DNA from 4 places in the Vibrio sp. R15-SG3-ISO1B genome. Region 3 is predicted to be linked to each of the others. Evidence: predicted binding sites of a transcription regulator. Region 3 holds the regulator's gene; each other region holds the start of a gene.
What was found. Region 3 encodes PurR, which represses purine synthesis genes. Its sites were predicted from a motif close to TNANGNAAACGTTTNCNTNA; they were not measured.
Positions count from the first base shown of each region.

Region 1: the regulator PurR is predicted to act here: its motif matches at 2,263-2,282, upstream of glyA (serine hydroxymethyltransferase).
Region 2: the regulator PurR is predicted to act here: its motif matches at 2,380-2,399, upstream of AC6R0S_RS08230 (formate--tetrahydrofolate ligase).
Region 4: the regulator PurR is predicted to act here: its motif matches at 1,823-1,842, upstream of AC6R0S_RS16700 (uracil-xanthine permease family protein).

Region 1 covers NZ_JCBDGG010000045.1:155,172-159,443, forward strand. The annotation lists gene vexH (vibriobactin export RND transporter permease subunit VexH) at 1-1,277, shown strand, start outside; gene AC6R0S_RS13915 (DUF6198 family protein) at 1,323-1,922, opposite strand; gene glyA (serine hydroxymethyltransferase) at 2,360-3,610, shown strand; gene AC6R0S_RS13925 (hypothetical protein) at 3,715-4,026, opposite strand; gene lipA (lipoyl synthase) at 4,201-4,272, opposite strand, start outside.
Region 2 covers NZ_JCBDGG010000029.1:275,332-279,603, forward strand. The annotation lists gene AC6R0S_RS08220 (fatty acid cis/trans isomerase) at 1-1,941, shown strand, start outside; gene AC6R0S_RS08225 (hypothetical protein) at 1,980-2,168, shown strand; gene AC6R0S_RS08230 (formate--tetrahydrofolate ligase) at 2,428-4,176, shown strand.
Region 3 covers NZ_JCBDGG010000002.1:116,384-120,655, reverse strand. The annotation lists gene AC6R0S_RS00755 (TVP38/TMEM64 family protein) at 1-653, opposite strand, end outside; gene AC6R0S_RS00750 (TfoX/Sxy family DNA transformation protein) at 859-1,452, opposite strand; cyclic di-GMP riboswitch class I at 1,657-1,765, opposite strand; gene purR (HTH-type transcriptional repressor PurR) at 1,941-2,945, opposite strand; gene torD (molecular chaperone TorD) at 3,184-3,891, opposite strand; gene torR (two-component system response regulator TorR) at 4,130-4,272, shown strand, end outside.
Region 4 covers NZ_JCBDGG010000051.1:100,727-104,998, forward strand. The annotation lists gene AC6R0S_RS16690 (DUF2069 domain-containing protein) at 1-204, shown strand, start outside; gene AC6R0S_RS16695 (DUF2066 domain-containing protein) at 315-1,601, opposite strand; gene AC6R0S_RS16700 (uracil-xanthine permease family protein) at 1,933-3,183, shown strand; gene ybaK (Cys-tRNA(Pro) deacylase) at 3,191-3,667, opposite strand; gene ushA (bifunctional UDP-sugar hydrolase/5'-nucleotidase UshA) at 3,741-4,272, opposite strand, start outside.

The DNA of each region.
Region 1 (4,272 bases), on a different contig from region 3:
CCGGTTTTGTTATCATGATTCTGGAAGATTGGAATGACCGTGACATCACCGCACAAGAGGCGCTGGGTGAGGTGCGTAAAGCCCTATCAGGAATCGCCGATGTGCGCGTATTCCCGTTTATGCCAGGCTTTAGAGGCGGTTCGAGCGAGCCAGTGCAATTTGTGCTGGGTGGTTCGGATTACTCTGAACTAAAAACGTGGGCGGAAAAACTTGAAGCGATCGCCGAAGCGTCCCCGTATATGGAAGGGGCAGACATTAACTACTCTGAGCGTACACCAGAGTTGGTAGTCTCGGTTGACCGTCAACGCGCGGCAGAGCTTGGGATCAGCGTTCAGGATATCTCAGACACTCTTGAGATCATGCTGGGCGGCAAAAGCGAAACCACCTTTGTGGAACGCGGTGAAGAGTACGACGTCTATTTACGCGGTGATGAAAACAGTTTCAACAATGCCGCGGATTTGAGCCAAATCTACATGCGTACCTCGGGTGGTGAGCTAGTGACGCTCGATGCCTTGACTAAGATTGAAGAGGTGGCGTCATCCACACGCCTGTCTCACTACAACAAGCAAAAAGCAATCACCATCACTGCCAACCTGTCGGACGGCTACACCTTAGGTGAGGCGCTGGACTTTCTTGATCAGCAAGCGGTAGAGCTGCTGCCAGGGGATATTTCGGTCAGTTACTCGGGTGAGTCAAAAGACTACAAAGAGAATCAGTCGAGCATATTGATGGTGTTTGGTTTGGCCTTGCTGGTGGCGTATTTGGTGTTGGCGGCGCAGTTTGAAAGCTTTATCAACCCGTTGGTGGTGATGTTTACCGTGCCGATGGGCGTGTTTGGTGGCTTCCTAGGTCTGGTGATTATGGGCGAGGGGATGAACATCTACAGCCAGATTGGCATGATCATGTTGATTGGTATGGTGACCAAAAACGGTATTTTGATCGTCGAGTTCGCGAACCAGCTTCGAGACCGCGGGTTTGAATTTGAGCAAGCGATTGTTGATGCGGCGGCGCGTCGTCTTCGCCCGATTATGATGACGGCGTTCACCACGCTAGCGGGCGCTATCCCATTGATACTCTCGACAGGCGCTGGCTATGAAAGTCGCGTTGCGGTCGGTACGGTGATCTTCTTTGGTATGGCGTTTGCCACCTTAGTGACCTTGTTTGTCATTCCGGCTATGTACCGATTGATCTCGGCCAACACGCGCTCACCGGGCCATGTTGAAGCGGAGCTCAACAAAGAGCTCAGCCAAGACGTCACGGTGCGTAAAGCGCATTAATGACTCAGCCCGCACGTTCGCGGGCTGTTTTTTTAGCGGTATTTTTTAACGGTATTGAACGGTGTAGCGCGTCGGTTTGTGGTTCATAGCGAGCACGAGGTTGAGCAAAAAAGCGCCCAAAATCGACAAGCCAATGATGTAAGGCGTCACAAAGAAGAACGAAGCGACTAAAATCAGCACATCAATCGCCAACTGAGTTTTACCCACTGAGATAGCGAATCGATCTTGAATCCATAAACAGAGCACGTTGAAACCGCCAAGGCTTGAGCGGTGACGAAATAGGATCAGCATCCCGAGCCCCATCAGCAAGCCCCCCGCCAGCGCACAGTAAATCTCATTAATGGTCTCCAGTTTTATCACTAAATAGAGGTGGTCAGCGAAAATGGAGACCAGAGCACCTGAAATGGCACTATTGACCGCAAACCGAGCGCCAAACCGCTGCCAAGCGAGCGCGTAAAATGGCAGGTTCATGGCAAAGTAGAGTGTACCGAATGACCAAGTGCTGAATTGGCTGACCAACAGAGCTAGACCTGTTGTACCGCCAGTGAGTAGCTGAGCGGATTGTAGAAAGAATACCCCTTGAGCGACAAGAAATGTCCCGGTGAGAATCGCGATCCAATCTTCTTTACGTGAGTGTTTTTCCATCAATTTGAAACTTTCATCGGAAATAATGGCGCGCATACTAGTGAAAAAATTAGGTTTTCGGTAGCTTGAGAAGGAAATTTAAGGTAAACCTATGTAATCACTGTTTTACGGGGTGTAAAGGAGAAAATTGACACTCATGATCGACGTTAACTGGGTTGAGCATCGGTGGCTGAGATCTCTGTTTATTGTGCAAGCAGAGTAGGATTCAGACAAAGTGATTGATTGACGTTATGTCGCGTATGAGAATCTTCGTAAAACATTATGAAAAAACTGCATGAGAAAAAGTGTATTTTTCTCTTTATGACCCAGATCAAATTATGTAGAATGCGCGTCATTAACCCGATGCAAACGTTTGCGTCAGCGTAAAAACGTTATTCTCAGGGTCGTAAGTCGGTTTTTTTGCCAATTTAAGTCTTAATCTGAGTCAGGAGATACAGATGCTAAAGCGTGATATGAACATCGCAGATTACGATGCGGAACTGTTCGCAGCTATCCAAGAAGAAACTCTTCGCCAGGAAGAGCACATTGAACTGATTGCTTCAGAAAACTACACCAGCCCACGTGTAATGGAAGCTCAGGGCTCTCAGCTCACCAACAAATATGCAGAAGGCTACCCAGGCAAGCGTTACTACGGTGGTTGTGAGTACGTCGATAAAGCAGAAGCGCTAGCGATTGATCGTGCTTGTCAGCTATTTGGTTGTGAATACGCGAACGTACAGCCTCACTCAGGTTCACAAGCCAACAGTGCTGTTTACATGGCGCTACTTAACCCAGGCGATACGGTCTTGGGCATGAGCTTGGCACACGGTGGTCACCTAACGCACGGTTCTCCTGTTAACTTCTCTGGTAAGCACTACAACGTCATTCCTTACGGCATTGATGAAGCGGGCCAAATCAACTACGACGAAATGGAAGCGCTAGCACTTGAGCACAAGCCTAAGATGATCATTGGCGGTTTCTCTGCGTACTCTCAAATCGTTGATTGGAAACGCATGCGTGACATCGCAGACAAAGTGGACGCGTACCTATTTGTCGACATGGCGCACGTTGCGGGTCTGATTGCTGCGGGCGAATACCCAACGCCAGTGCCTCACGCGCACGTTGTGACGACCACGACACACAAAACCCTAGCGGGTCCACGCGGTGGCCTTATCCTGTCTAACGCTGGCGAGGAGATGTACAAGAAGCTGAATTCAGCGGTCTTCCCTGGTGGTCAAGGTGGTCCTCTAATGCACGTTATCGCGGGTAAAGCGGTGGCGTTTAAAGAAGCGATGGAGCCTGAATTTAAAGCGTACCAAGGTCGCGTGGTGAAAAATGCCAAAGCGATGGTGGCTCAGTTCCAAGAGCGCGGTTACAAAATCGTGTCTAACGGTACAGAGAACCACCTGTTCTTGGTCGACTTGATTGACAAAGACATCACAGGTAAAGATGCGGATGCGGCACTAGGCGCAGCCAACATCACCGTCAACAAAAACTCAGTTCCGAATGACCCTCGCAGCCCGTTTGTGACCTCGGGTATTCGTGTGGGTACACCAGCGATCACTCGCCGCGGTTTCAGTGAAGAAGATGCGAAAGCGCTCGCGAACTGGATGTGTGACGTGCTGGATAACATCGGTAACGAAGAAGTGATTGAAGCGACGAAAGCGAAGGTGCTAGAGATCTGTAAGCGTCTACCTGTTTACGCGTAATCTCACCGTTCGATATCGAGCCTGTTTTGCAGAGCGACGGCTGAGCGAAACAAAGAAAAACGCCCTTTATGTGAATACATAAAGGGCGTTTTTGCGTTTAAGGGTTATTTAGAGATGCTGAGTAGGGTGCCAGATTTACACTTGAAGGAGTAGTACTTGCTGCTTTCGCTGAACTTGCCGAGCCCTTCACCGTCGCAGTAATCAATGTTGATGTCGCGCATGGTTTCCAGCGTGTTCTCGCTGTCTAGCGCAAATTTAGACCCGTCGGAACAAATAATACGTACACGGCCGTCATCGCTGACTGAATAGAGATCGACCTCGGTATTGCACAGCTCAAAGGAGGCTTCACGAAAGTTGTCTTGTTTGGTATTGGAGGCGCAGCCAGAGGTGATTGTGACAACGGCAATCGCGGCCATGCTAAGTGCAGTCAGTTTCATCGTATTCCCTTTGATTCATAATCTTTTCATTAGCTTAGAGAATCTCTCTAAGGCATTCAAGCTTTGGGGTGATTATTTGAGGCAATAAGTTGGGCCAATAAAAAGGCTGACCTTTCGGCCAGCCTAGATAAATTCGATGGGTTTTACGCTTTGTTAGCTGACTTCAATGCCTTGCGCTTGAAGGTCGGCATGGTAGGAAGAGCGAACAAAAGGACCACACGCTGC
Region 2 (4,272 bases), on a different contig from region 3:
TTGATGGCGAAAATGTTGATGCAAAAAGAGGCGCACCCACTACCCAAACAAGTTCAACTTGAAGGTTTTGATTTTGCTATTGACCGAAGCCAAGTGTGCCCAACCATGGATGAGTTTGAGCAATACCAAGCGGATCACCCAACTTGGGGAATGCCCTACGGCATGCCGAATTTACCCCAACAGGAATACGCGACTCTCATGGCCTGGCTGCAAGGCGGCGCAACGATGAGCGCACCGCTGCCGCTTAGCCAAGAGCAGCAGCAACATGTTGATCAGTACGAAGCACTGCTTAATCTGCCTTCTCGAAAAGGTCAGTTGACTGCACGCTATCTCTATGAGCACCTGTTTCTCTTCCATCTTTATTTCTCTGAGATAGACGATGCGCAGCCGAGATTTTTCACTATCGTACGCTCAGCAACCCCACCGGGCGAGCCGGTTCAGCGCATTGCCACTCGCAGGCCGTACGATGATCCGGGCGTGGCGCGCGTATACTACCGCTTGATCCCTGAGCAAGGCACTATTGTCGATAAGACGCACATGCCCTATGCGCTTAATCAGCAGCGCTACCACAACTGGAAAAGCTGGTTTATTGATGCTGAGTATGACGTCGCGACCTTACCCAGTTATGAGCCTGATGTCGCGGCGAATCCCATGACGGCCTTTATCGATCTACCCGTCAAAGCACGCTTCAACTACTTGCTCGACAACGCACAAAATACCATCAACGCCTTCATCAAAGGGCCGGTATGCCGAGGACAATTGGCGCTCAATGTCATCAATGACCGATTTTGGGTGTTTTTCTTAGATCCCGATAAATCGGATATTCCGCAAGTGAATGAGTTTTATCGCTCGCAAGCCGACAACCTAAAACTGCCTGCTGAGCTGGAAAGCAATACGCTGCCGATTGCCAATTGGGTCAGTTATTCCAAGCAGCAAGCGCGCTATTTGAAAGCGAAATCTGAGTTCACCAATCAGTGGTTTAAAGACGGCAAACACCTGACCACCGATATCATCTGGACAGGCGGTGGCACGAACCCCAATGCCGCTCTCACGGTATTTCGCCATTTTGATAGTGCGTCGGTGGTCCAAGGGTTAGTCGGCACGCCACCAAAAACCGCTTGGGTGCTTGATTATGCCTTGTTAGAGCGCATTCATTACCTCCTTGTGGCAGGCTTCGATGTCTATGGCAACTTTGGCCACCAATTGATGACGCGCATGTTTATGGACTTCCTGCGCCTAGAGGGAGAAAGCAATTTTGTCGCCTTGCTGCCTCAAGAGGTTCGTCATCAAGAGCATTCGAGCTGGTATCAAGATCAGAGCGCTCAGTTGAGTGATTTCTTACAGCGCAACGTCGAACCCTTCAACCAACCAACGCAAGTGCGCTATGCCAGCGATGATCCGAAAGCGGAGCTGTATGACATTCTCCAAACCCAACTCGCCCCCGTACTGTCCAACCGTTTCAAGATTGAGCAAACAGGCCTAAGTGAGCGCAGTGAAGCAAGCCTGAGACGTATCGATGCAATACAAGGTGAAGGTCTGGTCCATTTGCCACAAAGCCTAATGATCATGGTGCGCGCGGCAAGCGGACAAGAGCAGTTGTTTACTCTGCTACACAATAACGCTCACACCAATATTTCCAGCTTGTTTAATGAGGAGAGTAACCGAGATTTCGCCAATGATGATTTAACCTTAGTGCGCGGAGTGATCGGTAGCTATCCGGCTGCGTACCTATCGTTGGAGGAATCCGAGGTCGATCAGTTGGTCGAATCATTAGAAGCGCTGCGAACCGAAGACGATTACATCAAGATACTGGATCAATTCGCGATTCGCCGCAGTTCTGATGAATTCTGGCCGTTCAGTGACCGCGTGCACGAGTGGTATAAAGCGGATCAGCCGATCGAATTTGGATTGCTGGACTATAATCGTTTTGAAAACAGATAAACGCTTTAATTGGGTTTAACGTGTTATCGGAGGTAGTTATGGGACTTCAAGACAATATCCGAGCATTGGAGCAACAAATCTATGTCGCGTGCTCCGAAGGTGATTACGACACCGTACAGATGTTAGAGCACCAACTCGACAGCTTGAGAAACCGGTCATCTCACACCCGTGATGACTCCCCTTATGCACCCGAAGGGAAGCTCTATCCGGAAGACGACTGGTACTAACTATAGTTGCTCAGTCAACTGGGCCGGCTCACTCGCCCTGCCTTGCAGGGCGTTTTATTATTCTGTCACTCGCTCTGTTCACTCCAACATTGTTCGTTGACTTGTTGGCCTACATGTCCAACCCAATTTTCGTAGGCGTTCTTCGCCCAATCCGCTAAAATAATCCGTCACTAAAAAGCGCTTTACAACGCAGTATTACACGCTATCATTCGTGCGCAAACGTTTGCCTCACTTTTTGAGTCTGTATTTTGAGGGTTTTATGCTGTCCGATATTGAAATCTGTCGCACGACATCACTGCAATCTATCGATCAGGTTGCGCTTAACGCTGGATTAACGGAATCAGAGTTTCACAGCCAAGGAAAATATAAGGCCAAAATCTCACTGAGCACACTGAAAAGGCTCGATGATCAACCTACAGGCAAGCTGATCGTCGTGACTGCGATTACTCCAACCCCTCTTGGCGAAGGCAAAACCGTCACCACGATTGGCCTTGCGCAAGGATTGAAAAAGTTGGGGCGCTCAGTAATGGCGTGCATTCGTCAACCTTCTATGGGGCCCGTGTTTGGCGTCAAAGGCGGAGCAGCCGGCGGCGGTTACTCTCAAGTCGCACCGATGGAAGAGTTGAACTTACACCTCACTGGCGATATTCATGCTGTGAGCGCTGCCCACAACCTCGCGGCGGCCGCCATTGACGCGCGTCTGTATCATGAACAGCGCAACGGCTATGACGATTTCGAAACGCGCAGTGGACTCAAAGCACTGCGTATTGATCCAGAGCGCATCGTATGGAAACGAGTAATGGATCATAATGACCGTGCACTGCGCATGATCAGCGTGGGTCAGAACGAGCCAGGTAAAACCATCAATGGGTTTGAGCGCCAAGATGGCTTTGACATCTCAGCCGCATCTGAACTGATGGCCATTCTAGCCCTTGCCAGCAACCTGAGCGATTTACGCCAGCGTATCGGCCGTGTCGTACTGGCTTATGATCTCGATGGGCAGCCCGTGACTGCAGAAGATTTGCAAGTCGCCGGCGCAATGGCGGTGTGTATGAAAGACGCCATCGAACCCACGTTAATGCAAACGCTCGAAGGTGTGCCGACCTTGATCCACGCTGGGCCTTTCGCCAATATTGCTCACGGTAACTCTTCCATCATCGCAGACAATATCGCCACCAAATTAGCCGATTTCACGGTCACCGAAGGCGGTTTTGGCTCAGACATGGGCTTTGAAAAAGCGTGCAACATCAAAGCACAATTCTCTGGCAAAGCGCCTGATTGCGCCGTCATTGTGGCAACGTTGCGCGGACTTAAAGCCAACTCTGGCTGTTACGACTTAAAGCCAGGCCAAGCCTTGCCCGACGCCCTATTCCATGATGATAAAAACGCGCTGCACGCTGGATTTGAAAACCTAAAATGGCACATCGACAATGTCAACAAGTACGGCGTACCGGCGGTTGTGGCCATCAACCGATTCCCGCAAGACAGCGAACAAGAGCTCGCTGAGCTGAAGGCGCTGATCGAAGCTCTGCCAAACAATGTCGCCGTTTCTATCAGCGAAGGCTTTGCCCTTGGTGGTGAAGGCACTCGTGAGCTTGCCGCCAAGGTGGTGGAACAAACGCAGACGAACGCGAGCTTTAAGCCACTGTATAAACTCTCCCAATCAGTGGAAGAGAAACTGATGGCGGTAACAGAAACAGGCTATGGCGCGGCGTCCATAACGCTCAGTGAGCTGGCGAAAGCGCAACTGGCCCAGTTCAAGCAGCAGGGCTTTGATCACCTTGCCGTCTGTATGGCAAAAACGCCCATGTCCATCTCAACTGATGGCGCAGTCAAAGGGGCGCCTAGTCACTTTGATGTGCCAGTACGGGAACTCAAGCTGTGTGCAGGTGCCGGTTTTATCTACGCCCTGTGTGGCAATGTGATGACGATGCCTGGTCTCCCTGATAAACCGGCGTTTATGAATCTTGATCTCGACGATGACGGCAACATCATCGGGCTGAGCTAAACCTTAGCGAGTTAGAATTTCATTTTAGTTGTAACCAGGCTTAGGCACTGTGCCTAAGCCTTTATTTTTTAAGCCACTGCGCCACTTTCCACCCTA
Region 3 (4,272 bases):
TTGGCCATTACCCATTTGGCAACGATAGGGAATACCCCAAGCAACGCAAAAGAGGCAAGTACCGTTGGGGAGACGATGCCTGACAAACTGTCGATTTGCGCTAGCTGAGTCCCGGCGTTGAGGTAGACGGCCGTGCCCGGCAACATACCCAGTTGACTAACCAGATAGAAGCGCGCGATGGTGATGGGCGTAAGACCCATCAAGAGGTTGATCAAAAAGAAAGGGAACACCGGTATAAGGCGCAGTGAGAAGAGATAAAACGCACCATCTTTTTCGACCCCTTGGTTAATTGTCGCGAGCTTATCGCCAAACTTGCTTTGTACCCACTCTTTGAGTAAAAAGCGGCTGCTTAAAAACGCCAAGGTGGCACCTATCGTACTGGCAAAAGAAACGAGCAATAAACTGGTCCAAAAGCCAAACAGCGCAGCGCCAAGCAAGGTGACGACGGCTGCTCCAGGGATCGAGAAGGCGGTGATAGCGACATAGGCGAAGAAGTAACTCAGCGCGGCTAGGGCAAAGTGGGTGTCAATGATTTCAGCCAGCGCTTGCTGCTGAGCTTTGGCGTTATCAAGTGTCAGGTATTGACCAAAGTTTGCGCCTAAAAACACAATCAGAGCGAGCAAACCAATACCTAAAAGCAGTTTCTTGTTCATATGGATCCCTTTGAAAACATCATCATTGATCATTGTTAGATATGAACCAAAAAGCCAGTAAAAAATTTCGCCCTAAGGGGAAAACACGTTGAATTCTATGACGAAGGAATGGAAACGCTGAAAAAGCATCGGCTAAAAACGTCTCAAGCCAGCGGTGTTCGGCTGGCTTGAGAAGGGTATTGGAATTAATGAACGCTATCGCTGACTAGCTTTGCAGCTGATTCAGGAGCTCGTCGCGTCTTGCTTGAGGGACCACAGACCAGTGCGTACCTTTAATTGCCCCCTCAAGTGCCCACAGCAGGTCGATACTGACATCGGCAGAGTGTGTGGAACGAATCGCTTTATACGCTTCCACTGCGCCCGTCTGCTCCAAACGGGAGACACTGTCGATACCCGCTTTCTTGAGCATTCGCTCGGTCGCCAGACGCAAGTTCGGCAGATCTTTGAGGCGCGTTGGTTTGGCGTTGGTTTGACGCTGCTTGTCTTTGTTGGCCGCCTCTAGTGCACTGTTTGCCATCGCAACTGTCTGAGCGACATCCTGATCCCAGTCATGACCGAGGGCGTAGTATTTGGTAACCACAGGGAAACCACGCTTTTTATACACGTATGGCTCGAGTCCCTGAGCATTAAACTGTTGGGCCAACGAGTCGTCGGCGCGTATGTGAAGTTTGTCATTTACCACGAGGGCAAACATGGTGTCATCAGCGAAGATTCCGAATCCACCAAACATTGAGCGAGACTTGATCTTGCCCAATGGTTCAAACAATCGCATTGAGTCTTTTAAAATTGGTTTATCCATGCTGTTATTCTCGGTGTATTACAATACGCCACCAAATTCAGGTCCGAGAGATTAGCAAAAATATGCAGGTTTTGTGTCAGTAGGGTGTCATTCTGGCTCATAAAAGAATAATCCTACTCACGGTGTGAGCGCATAATGCGCGCGCAACGTTTAACTCATTGTATTCTTTGCTTTTGATAAAGAATTACGGAGTGCACATTTGCCATCGGCAACCCCGCTACCAAGCAGTCATCAACGTTGATATCGTTGAGTGGCTGCAACAGGCCGGAAGCTTTGCGTCCCATCCTTTCGAAATGGTTTGCCCTGTTCGTGGCATTCGTCGAACATAATAAGCATAAATAATTTATGGGCTAAACATCACGTTTTGATGGGTTAAATGTGATCTTAGTTCATAAAATAGAGGGGTGTTACCGAGAGAATAAAGCCCAGCGGATGAGAAGTATTCTCGCTGGGCTAGTCGATGTGATGTGCTGAACTTGTTCGTTGGTCTATTTCACCGTCGCCACGGTATCGCGCTCGACGATTTCTGGGTGCATTTCAAAAATACGTTTTTCATGCTCTTTGTCTTTAATACGTTCGAGCAAAATCTCAAATGCGTTTTTACCCACACGGCGCTTCGGCTGGTGAACCGTCGTTAGCGGTGGTGAAAAGTACTCGGCTAGCTCAATGTTGTCATAACCAATGACCGACATGTCTTCTGGAATACGAATGCCTTTTTGCTGTAAACGGCTCATCAAACCGAGCGCCATCGTATCGTTGAAACAGAATACTGCGGTTGGCTTTTCGTCCATGGCGACGATTTTGTCCGCGGCAAGCACGGCGGTATCGCACTCAAAGTTACCTTCTAAGATCCAATCTTCGTTGACGCTCAAACCCGACTCGTTCATTGCGCGCTTAAAGCCTTGGATGCGCTCTTGGCAGGCCGCTTTTTCAAAATGCCCACTCAAGCAAGCAATGCGCTTGTGGCCGTGATCAATCAGGTATTTTGTTGCGAGGTAGCCGCCTTCTTCCGAGTTGTCGATGATTTTATCGGCTTGTGAGCTTTCCGGGCCCCAATCCATCACCACCTTAGGGATGTCTTTATGACGGTCAAGCATTTCGCTCAACTCTTCGGTCAAATCTGAACACATCACTAAGATGCCATCGACGCGCTTTTCCGCCAGCATGCGAATGTAGTCACGTTGTTTCTCGTAGATGCCGCCAGTGTTACACAAGATCAAGGTGTAGCCTTGACGGTAGCAGTAGCTCTCAACCCCGTCGATCACTTCCGAGAAGAAAAGGTTGGTCGATTGAGTAACCAGCATGCCTATTGTGCGTGTCGAGTTACATTTCAGGCTGCGTGCAACGGCACTTGGGGCATAGTTCAACTCTTGAACCGCTTCCATCACTTTTTCTTGCGTGGCTTCAGCGACAAAGCGTGTTTTGTTGATCACATGGGATACAGTGGTGGTCGAGACACCCGCTAAGCGAGCGACGTCTTTAATCGTGGCCATATGGTTTTGTCCTGTCGATGACTGCCTACTATTCTATGAAAAGTTAAGTCTATAAAAGTAAAGTCTATACAAAGTTTAGAGTATGTAGACAGAAAGTATCAGAAACACAAAAACCGCCCTCAAAAAGCGGTTTGTATTTATTAGTTTTATCGTTTGCGGACCGGATTGTAGTCCGCAACGTCGATTTGGGCAAATAAAAAACCCGCCTTTGGGATCTCGCCACACCTTTTGTATGGGCTTAATCGCTATCGCCTTGCAGGTAGGCTTTATCCAATTGAATGAACGCGCACAATAGCGACGACAGCGCCGCATAGAAGCCGAATGTGTCGAGGCGCTGGCAGCGCTCGGCAAACCTCTCAATCCAAGGGAGTAGATGCTGCTCAATAAAATCGGCTTGCTCTTGGTAGGCGAGATGCGTGTCGCCTGCCGTCTGCTCTGCTGCATGAGCGCCGCGCACAATCAGGTTACCTAAAAAATCCAACTCTATCGCGAGATGATCAGAAGGTTCATTGAGCCCTGAATGCACGGCCACGCCATGTTGTTGGAGCAGAGTGTCCATCTGTTTGGCGGGCTCCCCATTGAGCAGTCCGGATTCATCTAAGTAGACAGAGGCGTAAGGCAACGCGCTGTCTCGGTCGGATTTTAAAAACAGGTCGCAATAGTCGGCTGATAGTTCCAACTGAGCATCTGGCCTGTCTTGCAATCGGTTCAATGCATCGATGAGCCTGTCTGCGGCTACGTTAAGCTCAGGGGTTTGTGCAAGTCCCGTCAGAAAGGTACGTGTGTCCACCGAATGATATTGGGCCAGCTCTTGCTCTGAGAGCTCTTTGGCAAACACGCTCGAAAACCACCAGTAGAGCTCGGCGCGTTGCTCATCAAAGGCGCGCTGCTCTTTTTCGGCGGGAGATAAAGGGTCGGAAATCTGGGCGTTAGGTGTCTCTGGCATGATGGGCTCTCAACTGAATCAGATGCCGTTAAGTCTAACGGATAAAAATGAACAGCGGTCAACCTGATTATGAGAAGAAATGGTCAAATATGGCAATTTGTGAACAGGGCAGCAAAGCTTGCTTTGCATCAATGAATCGCCAACTTTTCACCTCCCAAAGAGGACAAAGATGGAGTTGTGACTAATTATGAATAGAATAAAGCCATTGAATCAGTGTGTGAATAAGTGAGTAGAGCCGATGAGCTACCACATTTTGGTTGTTGAAGATGATGAAGTGACTCGCCGTAAATTGGCGGGCTACTTTCAAACCGAAGGGTATCAGGTGAGCCAAGCTGAGAATGGCGCGCAGATGCGCGACGTACTCAGTAGCAGTCGGGTCGA
Region 4 (4,272 bases), on a different contig from region 3:
CACGCTTTGACCATCCTTTGGATTGACGACGGCGAACGTTATTTAGCACTGGTTGAACTGCTACTCACCAGTCTCGCGTTTGCTGGCAACATCCTTTATGCACGAGCACGGGGACAAGAGTTGGGCATGAAACTAAAAAGATTGTCCAAAGTGGAAAAAGAAGAGCGTGCTAAATTCGGCACTGAAGATAAGTCTGAGGGATAAGGTCACACTGATGGTCACCCATCTAGCCAACTCACCCTTATACTCCGGGTAAAAAACGACAAAAGGGGCGGATCATCCAGCCCCTTTCTCATCTCAAATCTTGATGTGGTTTACTCTACTACCTCAATAGGTTCAATCTCCACACCTTCAGTCTCTGCCACTGCTTCGTTGGCAGAGACGTCACTGTCTGGCTGGATCAGTAGCGGCTCAGGTTGATACGGTTTACCTTGCCACTGGAACAGCAGCACCGTTTCAGTCTGAATAAGCGGGGCTGAAGCCGCCAGCGAACTCTCTGTCGCCACAAGAGTTGAATCGGCCGTCGTCGTATCGCTAGGCTGATTGAGCTCATCGCTGCCTTGCACTGGCAACGTTGGCGTGAGCTCCCCTACCTCGGGTTCAGTTTGAATAAACTGGGTCTCCAGTTGCGTCACTTCGAGTGCAGAGACCTGCTGCTCAAACTCTTCAACACTGGCAAGCAAGTGGACATCAAACGTCACCTGATTGCCTTGAATTTTGATGATGTCTAACGAGGCGACTGAGCTCAGTGCCTTGAGCTTATTCTCAAGTTGGAAAAAGCCCATCGCGTCATTGAGTTCAATAAAGCGTGCTTTCACGGACTCAGAAGACTCACTCGCCACCAGCACCGCACTCTTTTTCGCGTAGTAGTCGCTGATTTGGTTAATCATTTTATTCGCCGCATCTGCACCATTATTGGCGCCGCTAATCGGTGCTTGACGAGTCACCCCTATGGTCGCAGGCTTTTGATCGTATAACGTCCAACGTAGTGATTCGCCTTGCACTTTCACCACTAAGACAGCATCAACCGGGTAGCGCTGACTCGCTTGACCCACTGGCTGAATAAAGCCGCCCCACAAGTCTGAGACAGCCACTCCGGTAACGTCATCAAAATCGCCAACCGGTACGGTCACGGGCAAGCCTCGCTCTCGCGCTTGCTGCTGCAAGTTGACCAGTGTCTCAGAGCGAGAATGCTCCCAGATGATGGTGCGATCGTAGGGCGTCTCTTCCACCATCCAAACTAAAACGTTCGCACGTGTTGCTGGCCAAAGCGGCAGTTGCGCTTGACTGAGTAGAGAGCGAATATGAGGGCCGCTAAACGACATACGCAGTGAGGTCTCCTCACCGATTTTGCCGTAGCCGAGTTGAGAAACGTACTGAGCGCTCTGAGAGAGGGCCTTCTTGACGACTTCGTTATCCGCAGCTTGCGGGTCGCCAGACGCGCGAATGATGACTTGCTTCATCCCAGCTTCGCGAGCTCGGGTATCGGCGTTATTCTCGCTTTGATCGATGACGATTTCAGCTCGGTAAAGATCCACATTGGTCAAGGCCATCGCTGGCAAACCCATCAGTCCGAGCGCGAGTAAAGCTAAACGGCGCATACATTTCCTACATCTAATCGAATTCACAAACAGCGATGATAAGCAACTATCCGCTGCGGGGCAACTTTCCCGGTCGGTTGGCAGCAGCAAGCGCGATATGGCTAACACTCTCCTCGTAGCCACTCTCGGAGTGAAACAGCAACGCACGGATTAAAATAGCAAAGCACCGAGTAAACGCAGTTCACCTGCCTATTCAAACGAGCAATATTTGATCAAGCTCAGATTGCAATCGTTTGCTTTAATGTTAAAATCTCGCGATTTTATTTTTAGTACCTATGCTCTATCGCTATGTACTAGACCGAAACTATCCGCTTTACAAAGGAATGACGACATGAAAAATGCCATTCAAGGCGCACAAATGCTGTTTGTTGCGTTTGGGGCCCTGGTTCTCGTCCCGCTGCTGACGGGACTCGACCCTAGCGTTGCCCTCTTCGGTGCTGGCCTTGGTACCTTACTCTTTCAATTAATGACTCGCCGCTCTGTTCCCATCTTCCTCGCCTCCTCCTTCGCTTTTATCGCCCCTATCCTTTACGGAGTACAAACCTGGGGGGTACCAGCCACTATGGGTGGTTTGATGGCCGCTGGCTTGGTGTATGTCGCAATGGGTGGTCTAATCAAACTTCGTGGGGTTGAGATTATCCATAAATTGCTGCCTCCCGTTGTGGTTGGGCCGGTCATTATGGTGATTGGTCTTGGATTGGCGCCCGTCGCCGTCAATATGGCACTGGGTAAAGGGGGCGATGGCACCCAACTGATTGATGGACAAGCGGCGCTAGTAATCTCTTCTGTTTCACTGCTCACCACGATTCTACTGAGTGTCTTTGCCAAAGGCTTCCTCAAGCTCACCCCTATTTTGGGGGGCATTGTGGTGGGATACTGCCTGAGCTTGGGCTACGGCATTGTCGATTTCACGCCGGTCAAAGAAGCGGCATGGTTTGCGCTACCAAACTTCACGGCGCCTGAATTTAACATTAACGCCATTCTATTTATGATTCCCGTTGCCATCGCGCCAGCGGTGGAGCACGTTGGGGACATGCTGGCCATTTCAAACGTCACCGGAAAAGACTACCTGAAAAAGCCCGGCCTTCATCGCACGATTGCAGGGGACGGGGTCGCGACGATGGCGGCATCACTGTTTGGTGCGCCACCCAACACCACCTACTCAGAGGTGACAGGTGCGGTTATGCTGACCAAAGCCTTCAATCCTGTGATCATGACCTATGCTGCAGTGACGGCTATTGTCCTTGCGTTGGTCGGCAAGCTTGGCGCTGCGCTGCAAACCATCCCTATGCCAGTGATGGGCGGTATCATGATTCTGTTGTTTGGCTCAATTGCGACCGTGGGATTGAACACCTTAATCAAAAATCACGTCGATTTGCACAAATCTCGTAACCTTGTCATCGTTGCCATTACCTTAGTCTTTGGTATTGGTGGTATGGCGTTTGGCATCGGTGAGTTCAGTCTCCAAGGCGTGAGCCTCTGTGGTATCGTCGCGATTGTGCTAAATCTGGTTCTTCCAAAAGATCTGGGTGAAAACCACGTCGTCGACAACGCACAAATGGAAGAGGAAGAAGCGCGCTAATCCACGCTCAGCCTTCACAAAGATTGGCAAACTGGCCCTGGGTCAGCTTTGCCAAATCTTGCGCCGCCAATTCGATTTCCAACCCTCGCTTACCTGCACTGACACAGATCGTTTCACGCTCCAACGCACTATGATGGATAAACGTCGCCAATCGCTTCTTTTGCCCGAGCGGGCTGATTCCGCCCACAATATACCCTGTCACTGTTTGCGCAATAGCCGGATCGGCCATCTCTGCTTTTTTAGCCTTTGCCGCTTTTGCCGCCTGCTTCAAATTGAGTTTTTGGTTAACAGGTATCACAGCGACAGCGAGGTTTTTCGCCTCACCATTGAGTGAAAACAGTAGAGTTTTAAACACGCTATTGGGATCTTGCCCTAATGCTTGTACGGCTTCGAGCCCGTAACTCTCGGCACGCGCGTCGTGCTGATACTGGTGTATTTGATGAGGAATTTTGCGTTTTTTAGCAAGATTGATCGCTGGGGTCATACACACTCCGAGAATAAAAAAGCGCAGCTCTAGGCTGCGCATTCAGTTAATAAGATTTAGCTTGTTAGGTCAATTACTTGTAAACCATCTCACCTGCTGGTGCGTATTGGTTTACATCTACTGGGCTGTTCGCCTCTAGGTAGTCTTTGAGCACTTCTGCATCAACGAAGCCCGTGTTGACGTGACCTGGGTGGTCCGTCAGCTTAGGGTAGCCATCGCCCCCTGCAGCATTGTAGCTTGGTACTGTGAAGCGGTAAGTGCCGTCAAGACGCAACTGTTTACCACCGATAAACACGTTTGACACTTCACCGTTTTCCACTGTCATTGAAATGCCGGCAAACTGAGCGTAAGCGCCAGAGTCCACTGGCTTGGTCGCCACAACGTTGAGGTAATCCAACACTTCTTGGCCAGACATATCGGTGTAGGTCAAAATGTTGGCAAACGGCTGAACCGTTAGTACGTCTTTGTAGGTCACGTCACCGCCTTCAATCGAGTCACGCACGCCACCTGAGTTCATCACAGCAAAATCCGCTTTGGCACGTTGCATGTGCGAGGTCGCGATCAAACGGCCTAAGTTGGTCTGTTGGAAACGAACCACATTACGA